DNA from 3 places in the Mesorhizobium sp. W067 genome. Region 3 is predicted to be linked to each of the others. Evidence: predicted binding sites of a transcription regulator. Region 3 holds the regulator's gene; each other region holds the start of a gene.
What was found. Region 3 encodes PhoB, which activates phosphate uptake and scavenging genes when phosphate is short. Its sites were predicted from a motif close to TGTCATNNANCTGTCAT; they were not measured.
Positions count from the first base shown of each region.

Region 1: the regulator PhoB is predicted to act here: its motif matches at 1,985-2,001, upstream of ACYG97_RS24715 (DUF1045 domain-containing protein).
Region 2: the regulator PhoB is predicted to act here: its motif matches at 5,477-5,493, upstream of ACYG97_RS02855 (LTA synthase family protein).

Region 1 is NZ_JBTTII010000001.1:5,032,691-5,042,653, reverse strand. It holds gene phnN (phosphonate metabolism protein/1,5-bisphosphokinase (PRPP-forming) PhnN) at 1-51, opposite strand, end outside; gene ACYG97_RS24720 (alpha-D-ribose 1-methylphosphonate 5-triphosphate diphosphatase) at 48-1,202, opposite strand; gene ACYG97_RS24715 (DUF1045 domain-containing protein) at 1,218-1,943, opposite strand; gene iolB (5-deoxy-glucuronate isomerase) at 2,097-2,909, opposite strand; gene ACYG97_RS24705 (hypothetical protein) at 3,089-3,337, opposite strand; gene iolE (myo-inosose-2 dehydratase) at 3,347-4,264, opposite strand; gene iolD (3D-(3,5/4)-trihydroxycyclohexane-1,2-dione acylhydrolase (decyclizing)) at 4,413-6,263, opposite strand; gene ACYG97_RS24690 (bifunctional 5-dehydro-2-deoxygluconokinase/5-dehydro-2-deoxyphosphogluconate aldolase) at 6,297-8,231, opposite strand; gene ACYG97_RS24685 (hypothetical protein) at 8,481-8,816, opposite strand; gene ACYG97_RS24680 (MurR/RpiR family transcriptional regulator) at 9,050-9,895, opposite strand.
Region 2 is NZ_JBTTII010000001.1:598,936-608,898, reverse strand. It holds gene ACYG97_RS02885 (YicC/YloC family endoribonuclease) at 1-45, opposite strand, end outside; gene mltG (endolytic transglycosylase MltG) at 308-1,564, opposite strand; gene fabF (beta-ketoacyl-ACP synthase II) at 1,766-3,028, opposite strand; gene ACYG97_RS02870 (acyl carrier protein) at 3,063-3,299, opposite strand; gene fabG (3-oxoacyl-[acyl-carrier-protein] reductase) at 3,521-4,258, opposite strand; gene fabD (ACP S-malonyltransferase) at 4,319-5,266, opposite strand; gene ACYG97_RS02855 (LTA synthase family protein) at 5,544-7,472, shown strand; gene rpsF (30S ribosomal protein S6) at 7,784-8,284, shown strand; gene rpsR (30S ribosomal protein S18) at 8,284-8,532, shown strand; gene rplI (50S ribosomal protein L9) at 8,799-9,386, shown strand; gene ACYG97_RS02835 (SAM-dependent methyltransferase) at 9,577-9,963, shown strand, end outside.
Region 3 is NZ_JBTTII010000001.1:4,186,079-4,196,041, reverse strand. It holds gene ACYG97_RS20415 (PAS domain-containing hybrid sensor histidine kinase/response regulator) at 1-495, shown strand, start outside; gene ACYG97_RS20410 (substrate-binding domain-containing protein) at 991-2,019, shown strand; gene pstC (phosphate ABC transporter permease subunit PstC) at 2,116-3,576, shown strand; gene pstA (phosphate ABC transporter permease PstA) at 3,573-4,889, shown strand; gene pstB (phosphate ABC transporter ATP-binding protein PstB) at 4,907-5,731, shown strand; gene phoU (phosphate signaling complex protein PhoU) at 5,773-6,477, shown strand; gene phoB (phosphate regulon transcriptional regulator PhoB) at 6,494-7,183, shown strand; gene ACYG97_RS20380 (ROK family protein) at 7,214-8,449, opposite strand; gene xylF (D-xylose ABC transporter substrate-binding protein) at 8,716-9,756, shown strand; gene ACYG97_RS20370 (sugar ABC transporter permease) at 9,901-9,963, shown strand, end outside.

The sequences.
Region 1 (9,963 bases), 850 kb from region 3:
CGGAAAGGCCTCGCTGCTGAGTTCGCGCTCGATCGACGCCGAGACCATCAGGCGACCCGGCGCCCTTGGCGCCAGACAGTGCGCACGACCGGCACATGGTCGTCGACGCGCACACGCACCAGATCGGCGCGGCGGCCCTGTTCGATGACGCCGCGGTCGTTGAGGCCGATCGCCTCGGCCGGATTCTTCGACACCATCGCAACCGCCTGCGGCAGGGAAATGCCCTCGACGACGTCGCCGAGGAAGAAGGCCGACTGGATCAGGCTGAAGGGAATGTAGTCGGACGACAATATGTCGAGCAGGCCGTCGCCGGCCAGCGTGCGGGCCGAGACATTGCCCGAATGCGAGGAGCCGCGCATGACGTTGGGCGCGCCCATCAGTACGCCGAGCCCGGCATCCTTCGAGGCCTTGGCGGCTTCCAGCGTGGTCGGGAATTCCGCGACGCGCACGCCCTGCTCGATCGCCTCGTCGACATGGCCTGATGTGGCGTCGTCATGGCTCGCCAGCACAATGCCCCGCTCGTTGCAGGCGGCTGATATCGCCACCCGGTTCGGTCCCGAATTCTTCGCCGATTCCGACATCCGCTTTTCGCAGAACAATTGGAAGTCGCGATCGGTCAATTTCAGCTTGCGCTGATAGTAATGGGCGTAGGTCTCGAGATTGACGAACTGACGCTGTCCCGGCGCATGGTCCATCAGCGAGGCCAGCTTGACCCGCTCGTCGCCATCGAAATTGGCGAAAGCCCGCAAGCAATCCGGCGCCGAGACCTCGCAGCGCAGGTGCAGGAAATGGTCGGCCCGCAACCGGTCTTTCGCGACGCTGTCCTCGATCGCGCCGGCGAGCTTGCGGATGTCGTCGGAGGTAATATCCGCGTCCTCGTCCATGCCGACACGCAAAGCGTCGAGCACGGTGGTGATGCCGGCGGTGGCCACCTGCGCGTCATGGGCAAGGACGGCGGCGATCGGGTTCCAGCGCACTTTCGGGCGCGGCGCATAGTGGCCTTCGAGATGGTCGGTGTGGAGCTCGACCAGACCGGGAATAATGTAGTCGCCGCCCATGTCCTCGCCAGCCATATTCCCGCCGATTTGGCCGGTGCCGGCGTCGACGCCGCAGATAAAACCGTCGCGCAGCACGAGCGACCCTTCGACGATCTCGTCGGCAAGCACGATGCGGGCGTTGTGGAGAACGGTTTCGGCGGTCATTCAGGCAGTCCTTGCTTACTCGGACGAATTGCGGTTAGCGGTTTTTCGGGCAGCGCGGCGGCCGAGCGCATGATGCGAAAGCACCATGAACGGAGCGCCCGGTTCGGTTTCGACGAACAGCGTCAGCGCATCCACCAGCACCGGCTGCTGCAGCACATCGGCGAACAGGCTGTCAATTGCCGCGCGCAGACGTTGGCTTTCCTGCGGCCCGGCCCGGCCGGACAGTGTCATGTGGAAGCGAAAGGTCTCGAACACGTAGGGGTAGCCCCACTGACAGAGATTGCGGAACTCGGCCGGCTTCAGCGAATCCGGGCTGCGCCGTTCGATTTCCGCTTCGGTGAGCGGCCCGCGAAAACGGTCGAAGCTAAGCACGACATCATCAGCGAAACGGTTGAGCGGCGGCAGCGGGCCTTCCGGCAGCAAAGCGAAGAAACCATCGATCTGGCTGACGACCAGGCGCGGGATGGTGACCGTCGGCGTTGCTTCGGCAAAGGCGTCCAGCGCCGCGCGCAGCGAGCTTTCGGTTTCGTTGGCGGCCAACCGGAAGGGCGCTTTCAGCGTCGCATGAAAACCGTAGCGCCGCGCCGATGCGGTGTGAAAGGCGACTTCGGCCGCCGACAGCTCGCCCACCGCCTCGACCGGCCTTGTGGCGGCGCCAAAGGGGTCGCGGCCCAGCCAGTTGGCGGCAATCCGGGCCAACGGCTCGTCCTGCCTTGGGGTGAAATAGATGGCGTAGCGCATCGAAAAAAATCCTCGTCAGCCCGCTGCCATAGGTGATTTCCATGACGGATTGACGAAGCTTATGCGGGTTTTCGAAGGCAAATCGACCCCATGGTCGTTAGCCGACGATTTTTCGCTGCTGGACCAACAGCTTCCGCCGCAAGCGTAGGCCGATCAGGCCTTCATCAGCCACTCGTGCTCGGGCGCGTTGTGGAACTTCCACGTCCGCTTCGGCCCGGCCATGACGTTAAGATAATAGAGGTCGTAGCCGTGGCAGGCGGCGCAGGGGTGATAGCCCTTGGGCACCAGCACAACATCGCCGTCCTCGATCGCCATGGCTTCGTCCAGCTCGCGGGCGCCGGTCTTGTCGGCGTCGGTGTAGACGCGCTGGAAGGCAAAACCCTGCGGCGGGTTGAGGCGGTGGTAGTAGGTTTCCTCAAGATAGGATTCGGCCGGCAGATTGTCCTGGTCGTGCTTGTGCGGCGGGTAGCTCGATGTGTGGCCGCCGGGCGTGATGACCTCGACGACCAGCAGCGAGTCGGCGGGCTTGCCCTCGGGCAATATGTTGGTGACGTAGCGCGTGTTGGTGCCTTTGCCCCGAGTCTCCTGGCCGAGGTCGTGGGGTGCGATGACGCGAACGGGCAAGCCGCCGCCCAGGCCCGGCGCCGAGCAGACCGCGAGTTCGAGATCGGTGTCGGCGGTGACCGACCAGTCCGAACCCTCGGGGATATAAACCGACCACGGCTTGCCATCGAAGGGCGACATGCGCTCGCCGAGCAGGCCGAGTTCCCGGCCGCCGGCCTTTGCCGTGCCCTTGCCGGTGACGAACACCAGGCAGACTTCGCGATCCTGCGTCTTGCCGGATGCGGTCTCGCCCGGCTTCAGCCGGTGCAGGTCGAAGCCGACATAGGTCCATCCGGCGCTGTTGGGCGTGACATGCGCGACGCGGCCATGGCCCTTGTCGGCTTTGACGAGCAGTTTCGACATGTTTTGTCTCCTATCGCAAGTCTTCGAGGTCGGCCTCTCAACTTCGTCATCCTAGAGCGAAGCTCCGTCGCGAAGACCCTAGGATGACGAAGCGAGGGACATTCCGGCCAATCACCGACGTAGGCGATACGCCAGGTGTCGAGTGTCCGACCCGCAAGCCCTTCCGAGCCACGGCCGCTTCATTCCTTCGGTTCGGCGTCCGCCTTCGCTTCGCCGGTCTTCGGTCGATCAGGCGTAGCCTTGCTCTCCTCCACCGGCTTGTAAAGATAGAAGAACTGCCAGACGGCGTAGGCGGCAAAGCCGAGCGCAATGATGCCCCAGAACGGGGTGCCGGAGGCGAATTCTATTCCGGCCCAGATCACGCAGACGGCGACGACGGCAACGCGCCGCCACAGCGGCCGGAAGAACGGGTGCTCGTAATCCTTCATCGGACCGGCTTACGCATTGGGAAAGCCTTGCGTCTCGACCGTGTAGCCGGCCGCCGTCATCACCCGCATCAATTCCTTGTAACCCACGTGGGCCATCTTCAGCGGCGGGTTCTTTTTCGGGTCCTGCTCGGCCTCGACGACGAACCAGCCTTCATAGCCGTGGTCGGCGAAGCGCTGCACGATGGCGCCGAAATCGAGCGAACCGTCGCCAGGCACCGTGAAGGCACCGAGCGCCACGGCGTCGAGAAAGGACTGCTTTGTGCGGTCGAGCCCGTCGATCACGCCCATGCGCACATCCTTCACATGGACATGGCTGATCCGCTTGTGGTGGTTGTCGATGGCGCGCAGCACGTCGCCGCCGGCAAAGGCGAGATGCCCTGCATCGAGCAGCAACGGAATGCCTTCGCCGGAATGGCGCATGAAGGCATCGAGCTCCGGCTCAGTCTCGACCACTGCCGCCATGTGATGGTGATAGGACAGCGGCATGCCTTGCTCGGCGCACCATTCGCCGAATTCGGTGAGGCGCCTGGCATAGGCTCTCATCTCGTCGTTCGACAATTTCGGCTTGGTGGCGAGAGGCCTGGAGCGATCGCCCTGGATCGAGCGGCCGACCTCGCCATAGACGATGCAAGGCGCATTCACCGCCTTGAACAGGTCGATCATCGGCTGGATGCGATCCTTGTTCTTGCCCATGTCCTCATCGACCAGCGTGCCGGAGAACCAGCCGCCGCACAGCGTCACGTCGGCCTTTTTCAGGATAGGCAGCATGATTTCGGGGTCATTGGGAAAGCGGCGGCCCATTTCCATGCCGGTGAAGCCGGCCGAGCGCGAGTGGCGCAGGCACTCTTCCAGCGAGACGTCGTCGCTGAGTTCGGCAAGATCGTCGTTCCACCACGCAATGGGGGACATGCCCAGTTTGGCTTTCAAGTTTTAGCTCCGGTCTCTTGTTCACCCTCCCCCTTGTGGGGAGGGTCGCTGCGAAGCAGCGGGGTGGGGGTGCGGCGCCAGACCCCCACCCGGACCTGCGGTCCGACCTCCTCACAAGGGGGAGGTAGGGGGCAGCGCTGACTTAGCATCAATCGCCGATTGTCTGCATCTGCCGCTTTTCGTCATAGGCTTTGCGCGCTGCGTTGACCTGCGGCCGTGCGGAGACTTCCGGCACCGCGACATCCCACCAATGGCCGCCGGCATCGGTGGAAATCAGCGGGTCGGTGTCGATGACCAGCACGGTGGTGCGGTCGTTGGTTTTCGATTTTTGCAGCGCGGTCTCCAGGCCGGTGATCGACGGCACCTTCTCGGCAATAGCGCCCATGCTCGCCGCATGCGCGGCGAAGTCGATGTCGGGCAGGATCTCGTGGCGCGCGTCCTTCAGGAGGTTGTTGAAGTTGGCGCCGCCGGTGGCCATCTGCAGCCGGTTGATGCAGCCATAACCCCTGTTGTCGAGCACCACTATGGTCAGCTTCAGGCCGAGCATCACCGACGTGGCGATTTCGGAATTCATCATGAGGTATGAGCCGTCCCCGACCATGACGACGACCTCCTGGTCGGGCTTGGCCATCTTGGCGCCGAGCCCGCCGGCAATCTCGTAGCCCATGGTCGAGAAGCCATATTCGCCATGGTACGAGCCGGGCGCGCCTGCCTGCCAGAGCTTGTGCAACTCGCCCGGCAGGCCGCCCGACGCATTCAGCAGCGTTACGCCGGACCCGAGCGCGCGCTGCACGGCGCCGATCACCTGCGCGTCCGAAGGGAAGGCGGCGTTGGTCGACGCCGTCACCTTGGAGGCTTCGGCCTGCCAGGCCTTCTTGCCTTGGGTCGCATTGTCGGTCCATGTCGCCGGTGCTTTCCACTTCCCCAGCGCAGCACCGAGTTCGGCGAGCCCTTCGGCCGCATCGGCGACCAGCGGCAGCGCGCGGTGCTTGCCGGCGTCGAAAGGCTGCACGTTGAGCCCGATGATGGTCTTGCCGGAGTTCTTGAACAGCGCCCACGAGCCGGTGGTGAAATCCTGCAGGCGGGTGCCGATGGCGAGCACGACATCGGCTTCTTCCGCCAGCCGGTTGGCCGCGGACGTGCCGGTGACGCCGACCGCCGCCATGTTGAGCGGATGTGTGTCGGGCAGCGAGGATTTGCCGCCTTGCGTCTCGCAGACCGGAATGCCGGCGCTCTCGGCGAATTTCGCCAGTTCATCCGAAGCCTGCGAATACAGCACGCCGCCGCCGGCGATGATCAGCGGTTTTTTCGCACCCTTCAGCGCGGTGACCGCCGCCGCCAATTCATGCCGGTCCGGACGCGGACGGCGCTGGTGCCAGACGCGCTCGGCGAAAAAGCTCTCGGGATAGTCATAGGCCTCGGCCTGCACGTCCTGGCAGAGCGACAGCGTCACCGGGCCGCATTCCGCCGGATCGGTCAGCACCTGCATGGTCCGCGCCAATGCCGGGATGATCTGCTCGGGACGGGTGATGCGGTCGAAATAGCGCGACACCGGACGGAAGCAGTCATTGACCGTCGCGGTGCCGTCGGAAAAGTCCTCGGCCTGCTGCAGCACCGGGTCGGGAATGCGGTTGGCGAAGACATCGCCCGGCAAAAACAGGACGGGCAACCTGTTTACATGGGCGAGCGCCGCCGCCGTCACCATGTTGAGCGCACCGGGGCCGATCGAAGAGGTCGCGGCCATGAAGCGGCGGCGGAAATTGGCCTTGCCATAGGCGATCGCCGCATGCGCCATCGCCTGCTCATTGTGGGCGCGGAAGGTCGGCAATTCGTCGCGCAGCTGGTACAGCGCCTCGCCGATGCCGGCGACATTGCCGTGACCGAAGATCGCCCACACACCGCCGAAGATGGGCACTCGTCTGCCGTCGATCTCGGTCATCTGCTTGCTCAGAAAGCGGGTCAGCGCCTGCGCCATCGTCAGGCGGATTGTCTTGCTCATGGTGTTTTCCTCCGCAGTCCTCTTGCCGCGCCTTTATGCTGCTTTACGGCCACGCGCGGCAAGCCACGCTTCGGTCAACTGTTCGAAGCGCGCGGCCATGTCGGCGATAGCCTCGTCATCCGTCATCTTGCCCGCCAGCCATTGTTCGGCGGCGTGGACGAAGATGGTGCGGCCGACGGCAAAGCCCTTGACGATCGGTGCCTTGGCGGTGGCGGCAAAGGCCGCTTCCAGTTCGTCCTGCGGCGCTTCGAGACCCAGCAGCACGACGCCACGACACCAGGGATCGTGCTTCAGGATCACCGCTTCGATCTTGGCCCAGGCGCCGGCCGACGCCTGCGGTTCGAGCTTCCACCAGTCCGGCTTGATGCCAAGCGCATAGAGTTCTTCCAGGGCGCGCGGGATGGTCGTTTCGTCGAGCTTGCCGTGCTTGCCGGCGATGATCTCGACCAGAAGCTCCCGGCCGACCTTCCGCGCGGCTTCGAACAGCGAGCGCAGCTTCTGCTGCTGCTCTTCCTTGAGCGCTGCCGGATCGTCGGGGTGATAGAAGCACAGGCATTTGATGCAGTGGTCGACCGGCCATTCCACCAGTTGCGAGCCGATGTCCTGCGAGAACTCGAAGCGCAGCGGCCGCGAGCCCGGCAGTTCGACGGGACGGCCGAGCCAGGCAAAGGGGTGGCGGGCGAATTCGAACATCGCTTCGCGGCCATGCTTCTCGTCGATCAGCATGCCATAGCCGTCGCGGCCGGCGGCGACTTTCGCCGCAGCCTTGACCGCCAGCACCTTGAAATCGCGGATGCGCGCCGGATCGGCGCCGGTCTTTGCCGCGACGTCCTCAAGCTGCACACGGTGGTCGCAGGCGAGCGCCATCATCGAGGGGATATCGCGGCGGCGGGTCGTCGCCCAATGGATGTGGTTGATCGCCTCGTCCTTGCGCAGAGCGAGGTGCTTGCTGCCGTTCCTGAGGAAGAACTGCAATTCCTCGAAGGTCGGATATTCCGGCGCGCAGAGCAGCCGCGACACGGCGAAAGCGCCGCAGGCATTGGCCCAGGTCGCCGCTGTCGCATGATCTTCGCCACCCAGCCAGCCGCGCAGGAAACCGGACATGAAGGCATCGCCCGCGCCCAGCACATTATAGATCTCGATCGGAAAGCCCTTGCCGACGATACCGTCTTCCAGATCGTCGCTGACCGGCCCGTCATAGACGATGCAGCCCATGGCGCCGCGCTTCAGTACGATGGTTGCCTTGGACAGCGCGCGGATCGTCTTCAGCGCGCTCAGGCAATCGTCGGCGCCCGAGGCGATCATGATCTCTTCCTCGGTGCCGACGATGAGGTCGCAATCGGGCAGCACCGTCTTCAGCTGGGCTGAGACGCGGTCGGATTTGACATAGCGCTCAAAACCTTCGGCATGGCCGGCGAGCCCCCAGAGGTTGGGGCGGTAGTCGATGTCGAACACCACCTTGCCGCCCTTGGCCTTGATGATGCGGATCGCCTTGCGCTGGGCGGCGTCGCTGTTGGGCCGGGAAAAATGCGTGCCGGTGACGACGATCGAGCGGGCCGAGGCGATGAAGGCTTCATCGATGTCTTCTTCGGCGAGCGCCATGTCGGCGCAGTCGCTGCGATAAAAGATCATCGGCGAGACGCCTTCGCTCTCGACCGAAAGCAGCACCAGGGCCGTCAGCCGTTCCTGGTCGGTCTTGAGCCCATCGACATTGACGCCTTCGCGCCGCAGCTGCTCGCGGATGAAGCGGCCCATCTGCTCGTCGCCGACGCGGGTGAGCAGCGCCGAGCGCAGGCCTAGTCTCGCCGTGCCAACCGAGATGTTGGCCGGGCAGCCGCCGACCGATTTGGCAAAGGAGGTGATGTCCTCCAGCCGCGAGCCGATCTGCTGGCCGTAAAGGTCGACGGAAGCGCGACCGATGGTGATGACATCGAGCGTCGCCTGTTTGGCGTCCACGGCTTCGCTCATTGGAACCTCCCGTCGGTCTTGTTGTCTTGAGCAACGTAGTTGGGGGACACGCGCGAGCGGCAGCGTGGCGCCGGGAATATGAAATAATAATTCCAATCCATAGTCAATATGGAATGAGCATTCCTTCCTTTAAAAGTGCCGAAGAGCGATGGCTGCTGGAGACTTAGGATGGAGACCCGTTACCGCGCAACCAGATGTGGATCGAGACGAGTTTGAGGGGGAAAGCCGCCAGCCGACAAAACGATTCGGTTATGAAAAAGCACGCCAGACCACACTCCCAAGGTCGGGAGAGTAGCGGGCGATGATAGCCTCCTGATCATTTTCCTGCGTCAGAGTTACCTGCTTCCAAGTAGCGTCACCTAGCAATCGCACAAAGCGGTCAAGGTGCTCAATCTCAGTTTCTCCGCTGACTTGCCTAGGATCGAAGTCGAACTCGATTTCGACAACGGTGAAGAAGTGACATGCAAGCTGGATTGGCCCGACGTAAAAAGAAAGTAGGCTGTCTGTTTCGCTTTCCAGGGCGGCTTCGACCCCCAATGGCATCGATTCGATCTTGCCGGAGACACTGAAATTGGCGGGGTCCATTCGAGGAGGATGTCCCAGACGGCCTGCCAATCTGCCTCAGACGTGTTCAGAACGTAGATATCTCGCCATGAGCCGTCCCAAGCGAAATCCGATGCGATCTGTTCCCAATTCATGCATGAACCATTCTCGATGAACTTCGGTTCTAGCATGGCATACGGGATGATCCCTTTCCACAGATCCCAAGTCCGCATTTTCCGGACGGAAAACCGCTTCACGCCTTTTTCTGGGATTGCCTAGACCTTGCGCTTCTTTCCGGTGCTGCGCCGCTTCTCGCCGACGCCGACGGTGAGCGCCATGGCCAGCGCCATGGTGGCCGACAGCGAGCGGAAGCCGGCGAAATCGGCCTCGGCGACTTCGAACCAGACCTTGGCGAACTGCGCTAGTGGCGAAAACGAACTGTCGGTGATGGCGACGATCGGCACGCCCTGTTCGGAAATGGTGCGGGCTTCCTCGATGGTGGCCGGTGCGTAGGGCGAGAAGCTGATGGCGATGACGGCGTCGGCCGGGGTGGCGAAGGCGACCATTTCGGCATTGAGGCCGGCGGCGGATTCGATCAGCTGGTTGCGGATCTTCAGTTTGCCCAAGGCATAGGCGATATAGCTTGCCACCGGGTAGGAGCGCCGCTTGGCCAGGACATAGATGGTCTCGGCCTTGGCCAGCAGCGAGATCGCGTCTTCCAGATGCGCCTCGTCGAGCGTTCGCGAAATATCGTTGAGCGAAGTGCTGGCGGCGGCGACGAAGCCGTCGAAGATGGCTCGGTGTCCAGCACCCGCATCGGCCTTGGCGCGCAGCGCCTGAAGGCGTTCGTCATAAGAGGAATTGCGCTCGCGCAGCCGCTCGCGAAACACCTGCTGCAAGCTGGTGAAGCCGTCAAAGCCTAGTTGCTGGGCAAAGCGGATCAGGGTGGACGGCTGCACGCCCGCCGAAGCAGCGATGCTGGCGGCGGTGCCGAAGGCGATGTCATCAGGGTTGTCGAGCGCGTAGGCGGCGATCTGGGCGATGCGCTTGGGCAAGGTTTCACGGCGATCGAGGATCGTGGCGCGCAGCGTCTCGAAGTCGCGAGGTACCCGTTCGTCCATCGTCGCCCCGTCCAAGCTCATCTAGAGCATGATGCCGAAAAGTGTGCAGCGGTTTTCGGACGACATCA
Region 2 (9,963 bases), 3.6 Mb from region 3:
TTCGGCAACAGTGCGTGCAAATCCGGTCATGCTCTGCAAATTCATGATGCGGCTCGTGTCTCCCTGATGGTCCGATTCTAACAATTGCGCATGCGTTCGATATCACGGGCAGCGCGAATGTCAGAATCGCAATACCGGCAAGATCTTGATTTCCGCTGTCGTTTCGATCTCGCTGGGCTGAAATCGAGAAGCAGAGGCACCCGAGCAAGACCGAAAACGCTTCGAACCCCGCTACTCGTTCAAAGCAGCAGCGCGTCCGCCTCTGTCCGCATCGCTTAAGGTCGATCCGTCTGAAAGCGCCGGCCTGCTACTGGGCGGCACCCGTATCGCCGGCATCACCGCTGTCACCGGCGGCATCGCCACTTGCGTCACCGTTGTCGTCGCCATCCGCCGGCGCATCGGTCTGGCCCGGAGTCTTGGCGCCCTTGGCGGCGTCTTCAGCCTGCTTCTTCTGCAGTGCCCGGTAGCGGGCAACGTTCTCATTGTGCTCGGCAAGCGTGGTGGCAAAGACGTGGCCGCCGGTGCCGTCGGCGACGAAATAGAGATCATCGGTCTTCGACGGGTTGGCGACGGCTTCGAGCGCGGCGCGGCCGGGATTGGCGATCGGCGTCGGCGGCAGGCCGTTGATCAGATAGGTGTTGTAAGGCGTCTGTTTCTGGATGTCAGATTGATAAATCGGCCGGTCGGCGGGTTTGCCCTTGCCGCCGAACAGGCCGTAAATGATGGTCGGATCGGATTGCAGCCGCATGCCCTTGGCCAGACGGTTGAGGAAGACGGCGGCAACGCGCGAGCGCTCGTCGCCCCGGCCGGTTTCCTTTTCGACGATCGAGGCCAAGGTGACGAAGTCGTCGACATTGGCCAGAGGCAGGTCGGGCGCGCGCCGCTGCCAGACCTCGTCGACCAGCTTCTTCTGGTCGGCGAGCAGCTTGTCGACCATCTGTTGGCGCGTGGCGCCGCGGGTAAAGCGCAGCGTGTCGGTGGCGAGGCTGCCCTCAGCCGGCTTGGCGGCCGGCATGTCGCCGGTCAGCGCATCCTGCTCGGCGATGCGCTGCAGCGCCTGCTCGACCGTCAGGCCCTCGGGAATGGTCAGCGAATACATCACCGACTTGCCGCTCTTCAGAAGCTCCATGATGTCGCGCATGGAGGCGCGCGGCTTTATCTCGTATTCGCCTGCCTTCAGCGCTGAATCATTGCCATAGACCCGCACGGCGATGCGGAAGATGCGGGCATCGCTGATCAGCCCACGCCGTTCGAGCTGGTCGGCAATATCCTGGACGCCGGTGCTCGGCTTGACCAGGAAGGTGTCGCCGGCCACCGACGGGCCCGGTTCGTTGAATGCCTGCTTGCCGAAATAGAGCGAAACGCCGGCGGCGAGGATCATCAACATCACCGCGGAGATGACGAAGTTCATGAACACGACGACTTGGCTGCGCGAGGCGCGCGAGCGCTTTGGTGGTGGTGTGCCGGCTTCCGGGCGCAAAGCTTCGGCCGCGGTCTTCGGCACGATCGGGCCGGTCTGCTGGTTTTGTCCGAATTGTCCGCTGCCGCCCGGATTGGTGTTCATTAGCGCCCTACCATCTGATCTCTTAGAGCGACCATGCGCCCGATTGGACGCACAGCGTGCCCTAACATTTCAAGCCTACGCATCGTGCTTTTAAAAAAGCGCCTTCGGTTTCAGGCCGATGCGACGAATCCCCAGCGGCAGAGTAGGCTTGAATATGGCAAAATTGACGACAGACCGCTGGCGCGCCGGTCGATACCGCAATCAGCCTGTATAACGCTGGAATACCAGCGAAGCGTTGGTGCCGCCGAAGCCGAAGGAGTTGGACAGCGCCACGTCGACCTGGCGATGCCGTGGCGTGTTCGGAACAAGGTCGATCGCGGTTTCGCGTTCCGGGTTGTCAAGATTGATGGTGGCTGGCGCGATGTTGTCTCTGATAGCGAGGATCGAAAAGATCGCCTCGGCGGCACCCGCGGCACCCAGGAGATGGCCGATCGACGACTTGGTCGACGACATCGAGATTTTCGAGGCGGCGTTGCCGACCAGCCGCTCGACGGCGCCGAGTTCGATCGTGTCGGCCATGGTCGAGGTGCCGTGCGCGTTGATGTAGTCGACGTCGGCGGGCGTCAGCTTGGCCCGGTTCAGCGCCGCCGTCATGCAGCGGAAGGCGCCGTCGCCGTCTTCGGCCGGTGCAGTGATGTGATAGGCATCGCCGGTCAGGCCGTAGCCGGTGACCTCGGCATAGATCTTGGCGCCGCGCGCCTTGGCGTGTTCGAGTTCTTCCAGCACGACGACCCCGGCGCCCTCGCCCATCACGAAGCCGTCACGGTCGCGGTCATAGGGACGCGAGGCCTTCTCAGGCGTGTCGTTGCGGTCGGTGGACAGTGCCCGGCAAGCAGCGAAGCCGGCAAGCGATAGTCTGGTCACCGGCGATTCCGCGCCGCCGGCCAGCATCACGTCGGCATCGCCGAAGATGATCAGCCGGGCGGCATCGCCAATGGCGTGCGCGCCGGTCGAGCAGGCGGTGACGACGGCGTGGTTGGGGCCTTTCAGCCCATGCCGGATCGATACCTGGCCAGATACCAGGTTGATAATGTTGCCGGGAATGAAGAATGGACTGATACGGCGCGGTCCGCGCTCTTTCAGGATGATAGCGTTCTCGGCGATGCCCTCGAGGCCGCCAATGCCGGAGCCGATCATGACGCCGGTGGCGCAGCGCTCGGCTTCGGTGCTGGGCTCCCAGCCGGAATCCTTCAGCGCTTCGTCGGCGGCCGCAATCCCGTAAAGGATGAAGTCGCCGATCTTGCGCAGTTCCTTGGGCTCGAGCACGGCTTCGGGATTGAGCGTGCCGTTGGTGCCGTCACCGCGCGGAATGACGTGGGCGATCTTGCAGGCAAGATCTTCCACTTCGAACTCGGTGACGCGCTTGGCGGCGCTGCGGCCGGTCAGAAGTTCCTTCCAGCTGTGCTCGAAGCCCATGCCGAACGGCGAAACCAGGCCAAGGCCCGTGACGACGACACGCCTCATCGCAGGTCCTCCCCGGTGATGACTGCGGATAGTGTCAGGCCGAAGCCTTGTCGATGTACTTCACGGCATCGCCGACGGTCAGGATGGTCTCGGCCGCATCGTCCGGAATCTCGACGCCGAACTCTTCTTCGAAGGCCATGACGAGTTCGACCGTGTCGAGGCTGTCCGCGCCCAGATCATCGATGAAGCTCGCCTGCTCCGTCACCTTGTCGGCATCGACGCCAAGATGTTCGATGACGATCTTCTTGACGCGCTCTGCGGTGTCACTCATTTGGGGCATCCTCGTCTTTTGTTTGTCTGTCTTCGTTAGCGGGCAGAATGCCGCTAATCAAGCTGAAAGATGGTCCTGCCGGAAACGCAACGATGCCGGACCGGTTTTTGCCCGAACCGCCGGGTTGCGGGCCGCATTACACGAAAAATGGCTGAGGTCCAAGGCGAAATGGTCTCTTTTCACAAGCCGGCCATGTCTTCTTATCACCCGGCAATATCCTGTCAGATCATGGCCATGCCACCGTTGACATGGATGGTCTGGCCGGTGACGTAGGCTGCCTCGTTGGAGGCGAGATAGGCGACGGCCGACGCCACTTCAACACTCGTGCCCATGCGGCGCGTCGGGATCGCGGCCATTATCGCGTCTTTCTGCTTGTCGTTGAGCTTGTCGGTCATGGCCGATTCGATAAAGCCCGGGGCGACGCAGTTGACGGTGATGTTGCGGGTGGCGATCTCCTGCGCCAGCGACTTGGAAAAGCCGATCATGCCGGCCTTGGAGGCGCAATAATTGGTCTGACCAGGATTGCCGGTGACGCCGACCACCGAGGTGATGTTGATGATGCGGCCATGGCGGCGGCGCATCATCGGATGGGTCAGCTCGCGGGTCAGCCGGAACACGGCGGTGAGGTTCACCTCCAGCACGCTGTCCCAATCCGCGTCCGCCATGCGCACGAACAGGCCGTCCTTGGTGATGCCGGCATTGTTGACCAGTATGTCGACGCCTTCGAGTTCGGCTTCGGCCTTCTGGCCAAGCGCCTTGACCTCGTCACGGTCGGCAAGATTGGCCGGGAACAGCTTTACCCGGTCGCCGAGTTCGCCGGCCAGGGTCTCCAGTTTCTCGATGCGGGTGCCGTGCAAGCCGACAATGGCGCCTTGCGCATGCAGCACCCGGGCAATCGCCTCGCCAATGCCGCCCGATGCGCCGGTGACGAGCGCCTTGCGGCCGGTCAGTTCGAACATTTTCGTCTCCTGATCTTAAGAGAACACCCTTCCCACGGGAGGGGTTGAATCGCCAGTGGATTATGCAAGCGCGGCCAGCGCCGCCTCGACATCGGCCGGCGTGCCGACGGCCGATGTGGCGATGTCGCGGCTGATCCGCCGCGCCAGGCCGGAAAGCACCTTGCCGGCGCCGATCTCAAACAGCGTGGCGACGCCATTGGCGCCGAACCACTCCACCGTTTCGCGCCAGCGCACGCGGCCGGTGATCTGCTCGACCAGGCGGCGCGCGATCTCGTCGGGGTCGCTGGTCGGGACTACAGTGACGTTGGAGACGACGGGCACCACCGGTGCATTCTTGGTCACCCCGGCCAGCGCCTCGCGCATGACATCGGCCGCCGGCGCCATCAGCGCCGAATGGAAGGGGGCCGAGACCTGCAGCATCAGCGCCCGCTTCGCGCCCTTTTCGGTGCACAGTTTCGCGGCGAGTTCCACCGCCGCCCTGGCGCCGGAGATCACCAGCTGGCCGCCGCCATTGTCGTTGGCGATCTGGCAGACTTTGCCGGATCCCGTTGCGGCCTCGGTGCAAGCGGCTTCGACGTCGGGCTGTTCCAGTCCGATGATCGCCGCCATGGCGCCCTCGCCGGCCGGCACCGCCGCCTGCATGGCGTTGCCGCGGATGCGCAGCAGCCGGGCGGCATCGGCGACCGAAACGAAACCGGCCGCGGCAAGGGCGGAATATTCGCCGAGCGAATGACCGGAAACGTAGGCAACCTTGTCCTTCAGCGAAAAGCCGCGCGCTTCCAGCGAGCGGATTCCCGCCAGCGAGACCGCCATCAGCGCCGGCTGGGCATTGGCAGTCAGGGTCAGCGCCTCTTCCGGGCCTTCCCAGATCAGTTTCGACAGCTTTTCGCCCAACGCATCATCGACTTCCTCGAACACCCTGCGTGCCTCGGGGAAGGCGTCGGCGAGGTCCTTGCCCATGCCGACAGCCTGACTGCCCTGTCCCGGAAAGGTGAATGCGACGGCCATTTGGGCGCTCTCCAGCGGCTGATTTTTCCTGCCTGTGACGCAAGGCGGACCGTCAAGTCAAGCCCGGAGGCGGCATTTCCGCTCTCGCTTGAACCGGAGCTGACCTCGAGTCCCTGTTCCCAAAGGCTTTTTGCCGATCACACCTGATGAAAACCGCTCACGAATCGTTTGCTGGCTCTTCTTATTTTCGCCACAGGCGCTAGCTTTTGCATGACAGTTCTATGACAGAACGGTGGCGCGAGTGGAAATGCGCGTTGCTTGGGCCGGGGGAAGAGACGTGGCTAGGATCAGGAAGGGCGCGGCCGTACCCGCGCCACAGTTCTTGGAAGACGATCCGTCCACCGGCTACCTGCCGGGGCGCAGATGGCCGGTCATCCGCTACGGTCTGGTCACGCTGCTTGCCTCCGCCATCCTGGTGTTCGCCATCGAATGGATCGTGCGCGGCGACTTCTTCGGCACAGTCGACTTCTTCCTGCAGCCATTCAAGCCGGGCTGGACCACCATCATTGTCTTTGCATTGGTGCTGATGGGACTGGACGCCGTGCTTGGCCGCAGTCACCAGAGCCTGATGATCGTGGCGCCGCTGACGCTGGCGCTGGCCTTTGTCGGGCATCAGAAGTCGCATTATCTCGGCGATCCGCTCTACCCAACCGATTTTCTTTATTCGCGCCAGATCATGGCACTGATGCCGCTCCTGGTGCGCGAGCGGCCCTGGACGGCGCTCGCCATGGCGGTCGGCATCGTCGCCGGCCTGTCGCTGCTGATCTATGGCTGGCGGTTGTGGCGCCGCAAGGTTCCGATCCTCAGCCGCAAAGGGCGGCTGGCGCGGCTGACGCTGGCAGTGCCGCTGCTCGCCTTCTTCGTCTCGATCATGGACTACGCCACCTTCTCGTGGACCCGCGACCGGCTGCAGATCATCCCGATCATGTGGGACCAGAAGGAGAACTACGCCTCCAACGGGTTTGCGCTGGCCTTCGCGCTCAACGTGCCGATGGCGCATGTCTCGGCGCCGGCGGGCTATTCCGACAAGGCGATCGACGCGATCGACAGGCCTGATGTGACGGCCTCGGTACCGGATGAGAAACCCGACATCATCGTGGTGATGAGCGAATCTTTCTGGGATCCGACCAAGCTGCCCGGCGTCACAATCACGCCTGACCCGATCCCCAATGTGCGGGCGCTGCGTTCCGGCTATATGTTCTCGCCGGAATTCGGCGGCATGACCGCCAACATCGAATTCGAGGCGCTGACCGGCTTTTCCAATGCCTTCCTGCCGGCGGGCTCGATCCCCTATCAGCAATATGTGCGCACGCCGACGCCGTCGCTGGCGACCTTCCTGAAAAGCGAGGGATACCGGGCGCGCGCCATCCATCCGGGCACCAACTGGTTCTGGAACAGGGGCGCCGTCTATGCCGATTTCGGCTTCAACGATTTCCGCTCGGAAGAGACGCTGCCGCCACTGGAAAAGCGCGGGCCGCTGGCTTCCGATGCCTCGATGACCGACGAGATCATCGCAGAGGCCGACGCCAGCGAGCGGCCGGTGTTCTTCTTCGCCGTCAGCCTGCAGAACCACGGTCCCTACGAGCCGTACCGCTATTACAATCCGACCCACAAGGTCGCGGCACCGATCAGCACATGGGCGCGGGAATCGCTGCTCAGCTACGCCGAAGGCTCCGCCGATGCCGACCGTGGCCTCGAACGATTGATCGAATGGGCGAAGAAGCGCGAGCGGCCGACGGTCATCGCCTTCTTCGGCGACCATCTGCCGCCGCTCGGCCCCGTCTATGTCGAAACCGGTTACCTGAAGGACAATGTCGCGCCGCGCAAGGAACCGACGCCCGAGGCGGCACTGGAGCATCATCAGACGCCGCTGGTCATCTGGTCTAACCGCACCGGTCCGGCGCAGGATATGGGCGCCGTGAGCCCGGCCTTCCTGCCCTACCATATCCTTACCACGGCCGGGATCACGCACCCCTACTATACCGGCTTCTTAGGCGCGCTGCGCGAACGCTATCGCGTCGTGGATCGCAATCTGCTTTTGACACCGTCAGGTGAGGCCACGGCGGACTGGGCGCGGCAGAAGGACATCGATCCGGCGATCAACGATTTCCGCCTGCTGCAATACGATATGATGTTCGGCAAGCGTAAGGCGGCTCCGGACTTCTTCCCCGAAACGATCAACGGTCGTACCCCGCATACGAGTTGATGCCTGGTCTTTTCCAACCCTGCGACGCCAGGACGCTGTCCGGAGCATGCGTTACCCTTGCCTTCCAGCCAAATTGCTATATAGACGCCCGCAATCTGCCGGTCCTTGCTGGGGGCTGAACGGAGGGCCGGAGGTTTTATCCAAAACCTTCGTGTGAAGCCAGAAGCGCTTCCGCCTCCCGTGTCTCCGCTCTCGACCGTCTCGAAATGCTCCTTTCTTCCTCGCCCCCTCGGGACCAGCGGGTCAGAGAAGTTGCAGAGGCTTTTGCCGCGAGGATCCGGGAGAGAAACGAAGAAAGGCACTGAACCACTATGGCTCTATACGAACATGTGTTCCTTGCCCGGCAGGACCTCTCGCAGCAGCAGGTCGATGCGCTTGTCGAACAGTACAAGGGCGTCATCTCCGCAAATGGCGGGTCCGTCGGCCGGGTCGAGAACTGGGGACTGAAGTCCCTCACCTACCGGGTCAACAAGAACCGGAAGGCTTACTACACGCTTATGGACCTCAACTGCCCGCCGGCAGCGCTCAACGAGATGGAGCGCCAGATGGGCCTGTCCGAGGACGTGCTGCGTTTCCTGACCGTCAAGGTCGAGGCGCATGAGGAAGGCCCGTCGGCCATGATGCAGAAGCGCGAAGAGCGCTCGGAACGCGGCGGCTTCGGCGACCGCGACCGTGGTGATCGTGGTCCGCGCTCGTTCGGCGACCGTGATCGCGGCGACCGTGGCGATCGTCCGCCGCGCTCATTTGGCGACGCCGGTGGTGATCGTGGTCCGCGCCGTCCGCGCGAAGGCGTTGAAGGAGGTGCAGAATAATGGTCGACATCAATCAGATCCCGACCCGGCGCCCGTTCCATCGCCGCCGCAAGACCTGCCCGTTCTCCGGCGCCAACGCGCCCAAGATCGACTACAAGGACGTGCGTCTTCTGCAGCGCTACATTTCCGAGCGCGGCAAGATCGTGCCGTCGCGCATCACCGCCGTCAGCCAGAAGAAGCAGCGCGAACTCGCCAAGGCGATCAAGCGCGCCCGCTTCCTCGGCCTGCTGCCCTACGTGGTTCGCTAAGACTTTCGGGCGGGCGGTTCGCCGCCCGCTTCCTTCTCCCACGGCGACGGGCGCCGCAGGGGTAATTTGATGATGCATGTCGTTGTCCCAAAACCGGGACCACTCTTGGCGACGTGCATTGAAATCCCGAGTTGAGGTGAAAAGCCTCTAACTGCCGCGACAGGCAGGACAGCGACACCGGCGCCAAGGCGCTCAGAGCTTCCTGACCTGTTCCATTCAATTCGGCGCCGATCCCGCGGTCGGTGCCCAGACGAAGGAACAAGACCATGCAAGTGATTCTTCTCGAACGCGTTTCCCGCCTCGGCCAGATGGGCGATACCGTCAAGGTCAAGGACGGCTTTGCCCGCAACTTCCTCTTGCCGCAGGGCAAGGCGCTGCGCGCCAACGAAGCCAATAAGAAGAAGTTCGAAGGACAGCGCGCGCAGCTCGAAGCCCGCAACCTCGAGCGCAAGTCGGAAGCTAGCCAGGTTGCCGAAAAGCTCGACGGCAAGAGCTTCATCGCCGTGCGTTCCGCAGGCGAGACCGGCCAGCTCTACGGTTCGGTGTCGACCCGCGACATCGCCGACCTGCTGACCGCCGAAGGGTTCTCGGTCAACCGCAACCAGATCCAGCTCAACCAGCCGATCAAGACCATCGGCGTCACCAATGTGGCGATTGCGCTGCATCCGGAAGTCGAGGTCACCATCAGCCTCAACATCGCCCGCACGGCCGACGAAGCCGAGCGCCAGGCCAAGGGCGAGACGCTGACCACCGCCGAAGCCATCTATGGCGATGACATCAACGACAACGCACGGCCGGAGAACTTCTTCGACCCGAACACCGAGTTCGAAGGCGGCGAAGAAGACAACGCCTGATCTCGCACGGGGCCTGATCGCACAGGAAGCGAGCGGAGCAGCGCTCCAATCACTTTGTCGTCATCCAGCCTTTCTGGACCAATGCCCGGGCCTCTCGCCCGGGCATTTTTGTGCCAAATGGAACTTTCCGAACGCCTATATATTGTTGCAGAATTGGTCCGCCAGTCTGACCGTGAGGGGACATTTGGTAATGAATATTCTGTTGAGGCGCGTTCTCGACCGCCTGGTGCGTACGGGCAATCTGAAAGTCACCGGGCCGAAGGGCTCGACAGTGGTTTTCGGCGACGGCAGCGGCGAGCCGGTGCATATGCACATCAAGACCGCGCATGCCGAGCGCGCCATTACCTTCGATCCGATGCTGGCCGTGCCGGAAGCCTACATGGACGGCGAACTCGACATCATCGAGGGCGGCGTACTGGGTATGATGCGCATCGCCTTCCAGAACATGGGCAGCGGCGGTATCGACGCCACCTGGTCGAAGGCCATCGAGGGTCTGCGCCACGCCTTTCGCCGCCTGCAGCAGATCAACACCGCATCACGGGCGCGCCGCAACGTGCAGCGCCACTATGATTTGTCG
Region 3 (9,963 bases):
CCGTCGCCGGCAAAGCCGCCGCTCGCTGCATCGGAACGCGCCTTGCTGCAACCGCCGCCGGTTCGTGCCCGCGCCCGGGCCGCCGGGGATGAACGCCGGCTCGACATTCTCGTTGCCGAGGACAATGAGGTGAACCAGATGGTGTTCACCCAGATAATCGGCGAAACCGGCTACAGTTTCGAAATCGTCGGCAACGGCCGCAAGGCGCTCGACGCCTTCGGCCGGCTTAATCCGCGCATGATCCTGATGGACGTCTCGATGCCGGAGATGAACGGGCTCGAGGCCACCGCCGCAATTCGCCGGCTGGAAGAACATACGGGTATGCATATCCCGATCGTCGGCGTCACCGCGCATGCCTTGAAGGGCGACCGTGAGCGCTGCCTGGAAGCCGGCATGGACGACTATCTGCCCAAGCCGATCAGCCCCAGGGCGCTGCTCGAAAAGGTCGAGCGCTGGGTCGGCATATCAGGCGAAGCCCAACGAGACGCTGGATAGCAACCTGCGGCGCCGCCGGGATTCGGCCGCGCCGCAACAGCCAAGGATATGGTGCGATCGCACCATATCAAAGCTGGCGCCCAGTCAGGACAATGGTCGCAACGAAACCGCTCATTCAGTTACGGGCGGGAGCAAGCGACCGCCGACAAGAAACAGCGTCGAATCTACCCCAACGGACCTGTTTTTGGCGATGGCTCGGCCAAGATTCGCTCTGGTCACGGGCAACGCGCTCCCGTCCGGTTTTTCTTTCTCGGCATCGCGGCCTGCGGTGTGCCGGGACTTGATGCCAGCACGAATTGCGCAAGCGTCTGATTCCAGCGGCAACTTCCATTCCCACAAACCGGCTTAAAGGGTGCGGCCCACAAGACGTCTGTGCGACGTTACCGGGCTGACACGAAACTGTCATGCGACTGTAATAATCGAAGGCTATTGGCCTCAGCGGGCGCCGGTTTGAAGAGGGCGCCAAGAGACCATCTTCCGAACAGGAGCTGCCACATGAAGAAATTCCTCGTTACGGCATCGGCCGTGGCGGTAGCGTTCGCCGCATCGTCCGGTGTCGCCGCTGCGCGTGACCAGATCCAGGTCGCCGGTTCGTCGACCGTGCTGCCTTACGCCAAGATCGTCGCCGAGCAGTTCGGCGAAACCTTCACCAACTTCAAGACCCCGGTGGTCGAGTCCGGCGGCAGCGGCGCCGGCATCAAGGAGTTCTGCAAGGGCGTCGGCGAAGACACGATCGATATCGCCAACTCCTCGCGCCCGATCAAGAAGGACGAGCTGAAGTCCTGCGCCGACGCCGGCGTCAAGGACGTCCAGGAAGTCCGCATCGGCTATGACGGCATCGTCTTTGCCACCGACATCAAGGGTCCGGACTGGGCGCTGGTTCCCGCCGACATCTACAAGGCGCTCGCCGCCAAGCTGGTGGTCGACGGCAAGCTGGTCGACAACCCGAACACCAAGTGGAACCAGGTCAATCCGAAGCTGCCCGACTGGGATATCGCCGCCTATATCCCGGGTGAGAAGCACGGCACCCGTGAAGTGTTCGAGACCAAGCTGCTCGACGCCGGCTGCGACAAGGCCGCTTTGAAGGCTGCCGGCATCGCCGACGACAAGGAAATCGGCAAGACCTGCATCGCCATCCGCAAGGACGGCAAGGCTGTCGACATCGATGGCGACTACACCGAGACGCTGGCCCGCATCGACTCCAACAAGACCGGCGTTGGCGTGTTCGGCCTCGCCTTCTACGAGAACAATGCCGACAAGCTGAAGGTCGCTACCGTGGAAGGCATCGTGCCTTCGACGCAGACCATCGCCGATGGCACGTACCCCGTGTCGCGGCCGTTGTTCTTCTACGTCAAGAAGGCGCATCTGGGCGTCGTTCCCGGCCTCAAGGAATATGTCGAGTTCTTCCTTGATGACCAGATGATCGGCCCGGAAAGCCCGCTCGCCCAGTACGGCCTGGTTTCCGCTCCCGACGCCGAACGTCAGGGCCAGCGCGACGCCTTCGCCGCCGGAAAGACGATGTAATCAACCGACCGGATCAGGGCGCGGACCAAATCCGCGCCCTGATTTCGCCGCTTGCCGCAACGGTGGCGGCGATCTGAATTTTCCCTGGGGTGGGTGATGTCGTCCTTGCTCGTACTCGCCATAGTCATCGCCATAGGCGTGGTCGCTTTTGTGATCGGCCGCCAGCGCGCAGCGGCGCAGGATACCGGCAAGGTCAAGCCGCATTCGCGCGCGCATTATCATGGCTGGTGGGCCTTTCTGCTCGCGGTCCTGCCTGCCGTCCTTTTGCTCGCCGTCTGGGATATCGGCTCTTCCTTCTATCTCGACCGGCATATCCATGCCGCTTTGCCCGAGCGCACCGCCGACACAAAGGTGGCCAGCGAAGCGCTCGACGCCAGCCTGGTGAAGAGCCTGGCCAAGGGCCTGCGCCGGCTCGATGGCGATACCGCACTTCCCGCTACTTTCGCCGAATTGCAGCCGCTGCTCGCCGCCAAGGGCGTGGCACTGGCCAGTGACACCCAGGACTATATGATCCCGATCGCGGTCGAGGCGAACCAGGTCCAGGACCGGCTCGGCCTGTTCAGCGCCGTGCTGACCTTCGCGCTGTCGGTCGCCGGCGCCTTCTATGCGCTGAGGCAGATCGCGCCGCGCGCCAGGGCGCGCAACAACGTCGAGAAGCTGATGCTGTGGGGGCTGCTTGCGGCCTCGACCATCGCCATCCTGACCACGGTCGGCATCGTGCTGTCGATGCTGTTCCAGACCATCACCTTCTTCGAGAGCGTGTCGCCGATGAGCTTCTTCTTCGGCACGGTGTGGGATCCGCGTTTCGCCGCCGCCGGTTCCGGCGGCAGCCAGGGTCAGTTCGGCCTGATCCCGCTTCTCGCCGGCACGCTCTACATCGCCGCCGTCGCCCTTCTGGTGGCAGTGCCGGTCGGGCTGATGTCGGCGGTCTACATGTCCGAATATGCCTCGCGCGGTGTGCGCTCGGTGGTCAAGCCGGCGTTGGAACTGCTGGCCGGCATTCCGACCATCGTCTACGGCATCTTCGCCGTTGTCACGCTCGGACCGTTCTTGCGCGACCTGTCGGCGGCACTCACCGGCGGCTCGCCCTTCATCCAGGGCCAGAGCATCTTCACCGCCGGTCTGGTGATGGGCGTCATGCTGATCCCGGTCGTGTCCTCTTTGTCCGACGACATCATCACCGCGGTGCCGCGCGCAATGCGTGACGGCTCGCTCGGCCTCGGCGCCACGCGCTCCGAGACGATCAAGCGGGTGATCCTGCCGGCGGCACTGCCCGGCATCGTCGGCGCCATCCTGTTGACGGCGTCGCGCGCCATCGGCGAGACGATGATCGTCGTGCTGGCGGCGGGCGTCGCCGCCAATCTGACGGCCAATCCGTTCGAGGCGATGACGACCATCACCGTCAAGATTGTCAACCAGCTGACCGGCGATCTCGAGTTCAACTCGCCGCAGACGCTGGTCGCCTTCGCGCTAGGCCTGACGCTGTTCGCGCTGACGCTGGTGATGAACATCGTCGCCCTCTACATCGTGCGCAAGTACCGGGAGCAGTACGAATGACCGACATCCCCCTGGACACGATGGCGGGTGCCGTCGCGCGTCCGCGCCGCGACATCGGGCTGAAGGCGCGCTATGCCGCCGAACGCCGGTTCCGCATCTATGGCGTGATTGCGATCTCGGTGGGCCTGGCGTTCCTGGCCATCATGCTGATCACCATCGTCTCGAAAGGCTACACCGCCTTCTGGCAGACGACGGTGACGCTGCCGGTCACCTTCGACGAGAAGGTGATCGATCCCTCCGGCAAGCGCGCCACCGACCCTACCGTGCTGATCAAGGCGAACTATCCCAAGCTCGCCGAAAACGCGCTGGTGGCCAAGCTCGGCATCGATCCGGCCAACAGGCCGATGATGCTGAAGCTCAAGGGCTTCCTGTCGGAAGGCGCCCGCGTCCAGCTGCGCGACATCGTCTCCGCCGATCCGTCGGTGATCGGCAGGACGCGTGACGTCGACATCCTGGCTGCCGCGAACCTCGACTCGGCCTTCAAGGGTCAGATCGACCTCGGCGTCGATGAAGCGCGCCGCAAGGTGTCCAACCAGCAGATCGACTGGATGAACAAGCTTAAAGCCGACGGCGTGATGGCCGAGCATTTCAACACCGGCCTGTTCAGCTATGGCGCCTCCAGCCGGCCCGAGACGTCGGGCATGGGCGTGGCCATCATCGGTTCGTTCTACATGATGGTGATCGTGCTGTTGCTGGCGCTGCCGATCGGCGTCGCCGCCTCCATCTATCTGGAGGAGTTCGCCAAGAAGAACCGCTTTACGGACCTGATCGAAGTCAACATCAACAATCTCGCGGCGGTGCCGTCGATCGTCTTCGGTCTGCTTGGCCTTGCCGTGTTCATCAACTTCCTCGGCATGCCGCGCTCGGCTTCCTTCGTCGGCGGCCTGGTGCTGACCTTGATGACATTGCCGACCATAATCATCGCCACGCGCGCCGCCCTTGCCGCGGTGCCGCCGTCGATCCGCTCGGCGGCCCTAGGTCTCGGCGCCTCCAAGATGCAGATGGTGTTCCATCACATCCTGCCGCTTGCCGCCCCAGGCATCCTTACCGGCACCATCATCGGCCTGGCGCGTGCGCTCGGCGAGACAGCACCGCTGCTCTTGATCGGCATGGTCGCTTTCGTCGCCGATTATCCGACGACGCCTTTCGATCCGGCGACCGCGCTGCCGGTTCAGATCTATATGTGGGCAAACGAGGCTGAGCGCGCTTTTGTCGAGCGCATGTCCGGCGCCATCATCATCCTGCTCGTCTTCCTCATGGCCATGAACATCACCGCGATCGTGCTCCGGCGCCGGTTCGAGCGGCGCTGGTAGAAAAAAGGCAATTTGGTATGAACATCATGACCGAACAGTCCCTTGAGAATGCAGTGGGCGACAAAATGAACGCCAAGTCGAACGAAGTCATCAAGATGCGCGGCGACAAGGTCGGCGTGTTCTATGGCGAGAAGCAGGCGTTGTTCGACGTCAATCTCGACGTCCGCCAGAACCAGGTGACGGCGCTGATCGGCCCGTCCGGCTGCGGCAAGTCGACCTTCCTGCGCTGCCTCAACCGCATGAACGACACCATCGATTCGGCGCGGGTGACCGGCAAGATCACGCTCGATGAAGACGACATCTACGACAAGAACATCGATGTCGTCGAACTGCGCGCCCGCGTCGGCATGGTGTTCCAGAAACCCAACCCGTTCCCGAAGTCGATCTACGAGAACGTCGCCTACGGCCCGCGCATCCATGGGCTGGCCAAGCGCAAGTCCGACATGGACCAGATCGTCGAGCAGAGCCTGAAGAAGGCGGCGATCTGGAACGAGGTCAAGGACCGCCTGCAGGAGCCCGGCACCGGCCTGTCCGGCGGCCAGCAGCAGCGCCTGTGCATCGCGCGCGCCATCGCCGTGTCGCCGGAGGTGATCCTGATGGACGAGCCCTGCTCGGCGCTCGATCCGATCGCCACCGCCCGTGTCGAGGAGCTGATCGACGAACTGCGCCAGAACTACACGATCGTCATCGTCACCCACTCGATGCAGCAGGCGGCGCGCGTGTCGCAGCGCACGGCGATGTTCCATCTCGGCTATCTCGTCGAGGAGGGCGCCACCGACAAGATGTTCACCAACCCCGACGACAAGCGCACCCAGGACTACATTACCGGCCGCTTCGGCTGAGCCGTCCGGCGGGTGAATTTTCAGGCACGAGGACCAAGATCATGGGTGAACATACCGTCGCCTCCTTCGATGAAGAGCTCGGGCAGATCAGCAAGCTGATCCGCGACATGGGCGATCTGGCAGGCTCGATGGTCAGCGGCTCGACCAGGGCGCTGCTCAATTCGGACAATGCGCTGGCACAGCGTGTCGTTTCCGACGACGCCATCATGGATGCGCGCCAGCGCGAACTGGACGACCGCGCCATCACGCTGATCGCCAAGCGCCAGCCGATGGCCAACGATCTGCGCGCCGTGGTCGGCTCGATCCGCATGGCCGGCGACCTCGAGCGCATCGGCGATCTCGCCAAGAACATCGCCAAACGCGTCGGCACCGTGGGCTTGAGCGTCACGCCGCGCGACCTCTCGCACTCCATCGACGCCATGGCGCAGCTGGTGCTGATCCAGGTGCAAGGCGTCGTCGAGGAATATGCCGCCACCGATGCGGCAGCTCTTGCAAAACTCAGGAATGACGACGAGCGCATCGACGTCAAATACACGTCCGTGTTTCGTGAGCTCTTGACCTACATGATGGAAGACCCTCGCAACATCACCGCCTGCACGCATCTCTTGTTCTGCGCCAAGAATCTTGAGCGCATCGGCGATCATGTCACCAACATCGCCGAAAATGCGTATTATGTGCTGACCGGCCAGCAATTGCCCGCCAATCGTCCGAAGCAGGACGAGACGGCGATGGCCACGCCGGCCTGATGAGGGTGAACTGCCTATGATCGCGCCACGCATCATGGTCGTGGAGGACGAGGAGCCGCTAGGCGTGCTCCTCCGCTACAACCTCGAATCCGAAGGCTATCACGTCGAGGTGGTGACACGCGGCGACGAGGCCGAGATCCGCCTGCAGGAAAACGTGCCCGATCTCCTGGTGCTCGACTGGATGGTGCCCGCTGTTTCCGGCATCGAGCTCTGCCGGCGGCTTAGAGTGCGGCCCGAAACCGAGCGGCTGCCGATCATCATGCTGACCGCGCGCGGTGAGGAAAGCGATCGCGTGCGCGGCCTGTCCACCGGTGCCGACGACTATCTGGTCAAGCCATTCTCGACGCCGGAGTTCATGGCGCGCGTGAAGGCGCTGCTGCGCCGGGCCAAGCCGGAAGTGCTGTCCAGCGTGCTCAAGGTCGGCGACATCGTGCTCGACCGCGAGTCGCACCGTGTCTACCGCAAGAAGAGCGAGATCAGGCTCGGACCGACCGAGTTCCGGCTGCTCGAATTCATGATGCGCCATCCCGGCCGCGTGTTCTCGCGCAGCCAGCTGCTCGACAATGTCTGGGGCGAGACGATCTACATCGACGAGCGAACCGTCGACGTCCATGTCGGGCGCTTACGCAAAGCGGTCAACAACGGCCGCATGCCGGATGTCATCCGTACCATTCGCGGCGCCGGCTACGCGATCAGGGAAGACTAGGATGCTGCGCGTCGCGCCGTTGCCGGCCATTCAGGCGACATGCTTGCCGGATTTGGCCTGAATGCCCGGCGCGAAAATCTCCTGATCGACGAAGCCGAGCGCGCGCATGGCACAGCCTTCGCGGATCAGCGGCAGCTCGTTGGGCTCGGTGTCGAAGGAGATCGATTTCGAATGCTGGCCGCCGGCGGTCTGGGCGATCGCTTCGCGCAATGCCGGCTCGATCAGGTCGAAGGCGGCGGCGCTGACGCCAACCATGGCGACAGGCGCCGGGTCGATCAGCGCAAACAGGCTGCCGAGGCCGAAGCCGAGCGCCTCACCGGCCTTGCGATAGGCTTCGCGCTCCGGGCCATCGGTTTCGCGGGCGCGCGCGGCGAGTGCGCGCATATCAGCGTCGCCGATATCGACCGGCTCGGCATCCTCGCCCATCATTTTGGCGCTGCGCCAGATGGCGTAGTTTCCGGCATAGGCCTCGACGCAGCCGCGCCGCCCGCAGCGGCAGAGCGCGCCGCCCGGACGGTGGATCATGTGGCCGAACTCGCCGCCCGAGGAATGGGTGCCGGTGAACAGTTCGCCTTTCAGCACCAGCCCCATGCCGATGCCGTGCGACAAGAGGATCGCGATGAAATTGTCGCGGTAGCGCTCGGGCTGGCGCCATTGCAGGGCCACCGCCATCATATTGCAGTCGTTCTCCATGGTGGCAGGAATGCCGAATTCCGCTTCCAACATGTCGGCGAAGGCAATGTCGGTCAGTGGCGTGATTGGCGACCACAGCATGGCCCGCGCCTGCGAATCGGTGATGCCCTGGATGCCCATGGCAATGCGGGCGATGCTCTGGACATCGAGGTCCGGGTCCGCGAGACGCCGCCCGACGATTGCTACGCATTCGCCGATCAGCTCGTCGCGCGGCATGGTCAGCGTGTCGAGCCGGCGCTGTTCTTCCGCGACCACCTGGCCGGCATAGTCGATGACGGTGACGGAGAGGAAGTTCAGCGACAGCACCACGGTCATGACCGCCGCCGCTTCCGGGTTGAGGCCAAGGCCGACCTGCGGCCGGCCGCGTTTCAGCGAGCCGGTCTCGCCAGGCTTGCCTTCAATCAGGATGCCTTCTTGAATTAGATCAGACGAGATTGCCGATATCGTCGAATGGCTGAGGCCGGTGGTCGCCGCAATCTCGGTCCGCGACGGCTGGCCGGCCCGGCGCACGGCCGAAATCACCATCGCACGGTTGCGACGGCGCAGATCGTCGTGGCGGATCCCAACCGACATTTGTTTTCCTCCCGGCCTCCTCGCGCCTCATGATAGTGAAGGCGTTCGACGGCACCAGCCAAATATTGGCAGACGCCGGCAGCCCTGTCATTGTTTATTGCGGAGCTCGAAAAAATTCGGCAACGCCATCAGAATCCATCATAATCGATGTTGACAGTGCCTTATCATTGAACCAGTATTTTTTCGAGGCTCGAAAAAATGGAGCCTCTTTGTGCAGGCCTTCGGGCCGGTTTTGTCGCGCCGTGGGCGGCGCAGGGAGGGTTATAATGAACAGATTTGCAGCCGCCATGCTGGCGGGTGTCGCCATGTCGCTGGCGCTGATGTCGGTCGCGCAGGCGAAGGACAAGGTCATCGGCGTGTCGTGGTCGAACTTCCAGGAAGAGCGCTGGAAGACCGACGAGGCGGCGATGAAAACGGCGATCGAAGCCGCCGGCGACAAGTACATTTCGGCCGACGCGCAGTCCAATCCCGGCAAGCAGCTGACCGACGTCGAAAGCCTGATCTCGCAGGGCGCCAACTCGCTGATCATCCTGGCGCAGGACGCCTCGGCCATCGGCCCGGCGGTGCAGAAGGCGCTGGACGAAGGCATTCCGGTCGTCGGCTATGATCGCCTGATCGAGAACAAGGACGTCTTCTACCTGACCTTCGACAACAAAGAAGTCGGCCGCATGCAGGCCCGCGAAGTGTTCAAGGCGAAGCCCGAGGGCAACTATGTCTTTATCAAGGGCTCTGGCTCGGATCCGAATGCCGATTTCCTGTTCTCGGGCTCGATGGAAGTGCTCAAGGAAGCCATCGACTCGGGCAAGATCAAGAATGTCGGCGAGGCCTATACCGATGGCTGGCTGCCGGCCAATGCCCAGAAGAACATGGAACAGTTCCTGACCGCCAATGACAACAAGGTCGATGCCGTGGTTGCGGCCAATGACGGCACAGCCGGCGGCGTTGTCGCCGCGCTGACGGCGCAGGGCCTTGCCGGAACGGTTCCGGTCTCGGGCCAGGACGGCGACCATGCCGCTCTGAACCGCATCGCGCTCGGCACGCAGACGGTGTCGGTGTGGAAGGACGCGCGCGAACTCGGCAAGAACGCCGCCGAGATCGCCTCGCAGCTTGCCGATGGCAAGAAGACGGGCGACATTGCCGGCGCCAAGGACTTCACCACGCCTGGCGGCAACACCGTCAAGTCGCTGTTCCTGACCCCCGTCGCGATCACCAAGGACAACCTCAACGTCGTCATCGACGCCGGCTGGATCAAGAAGGACGAAGTCTGCACGGGCGTCGCCGCCGGCAGCGTCGCGGCTTGCAACTGATCTCGACGACTTGAAGAAATGAGGCGCCGCGGCTGTCAAGCCGCGGCGTTTTCTCTACGAGAATTGTGTGTTTCCGCCATCGGCGGCAAACTTCTAGGCTGTGGTCCGGCATCCGCGCCAGACGGCAAGCCGCTGGAGGACATCATGACCGACACGACCTCAAATCCGCAGGCCGATACGGCACGAGCGTCTGAACTCGGCGCGGTC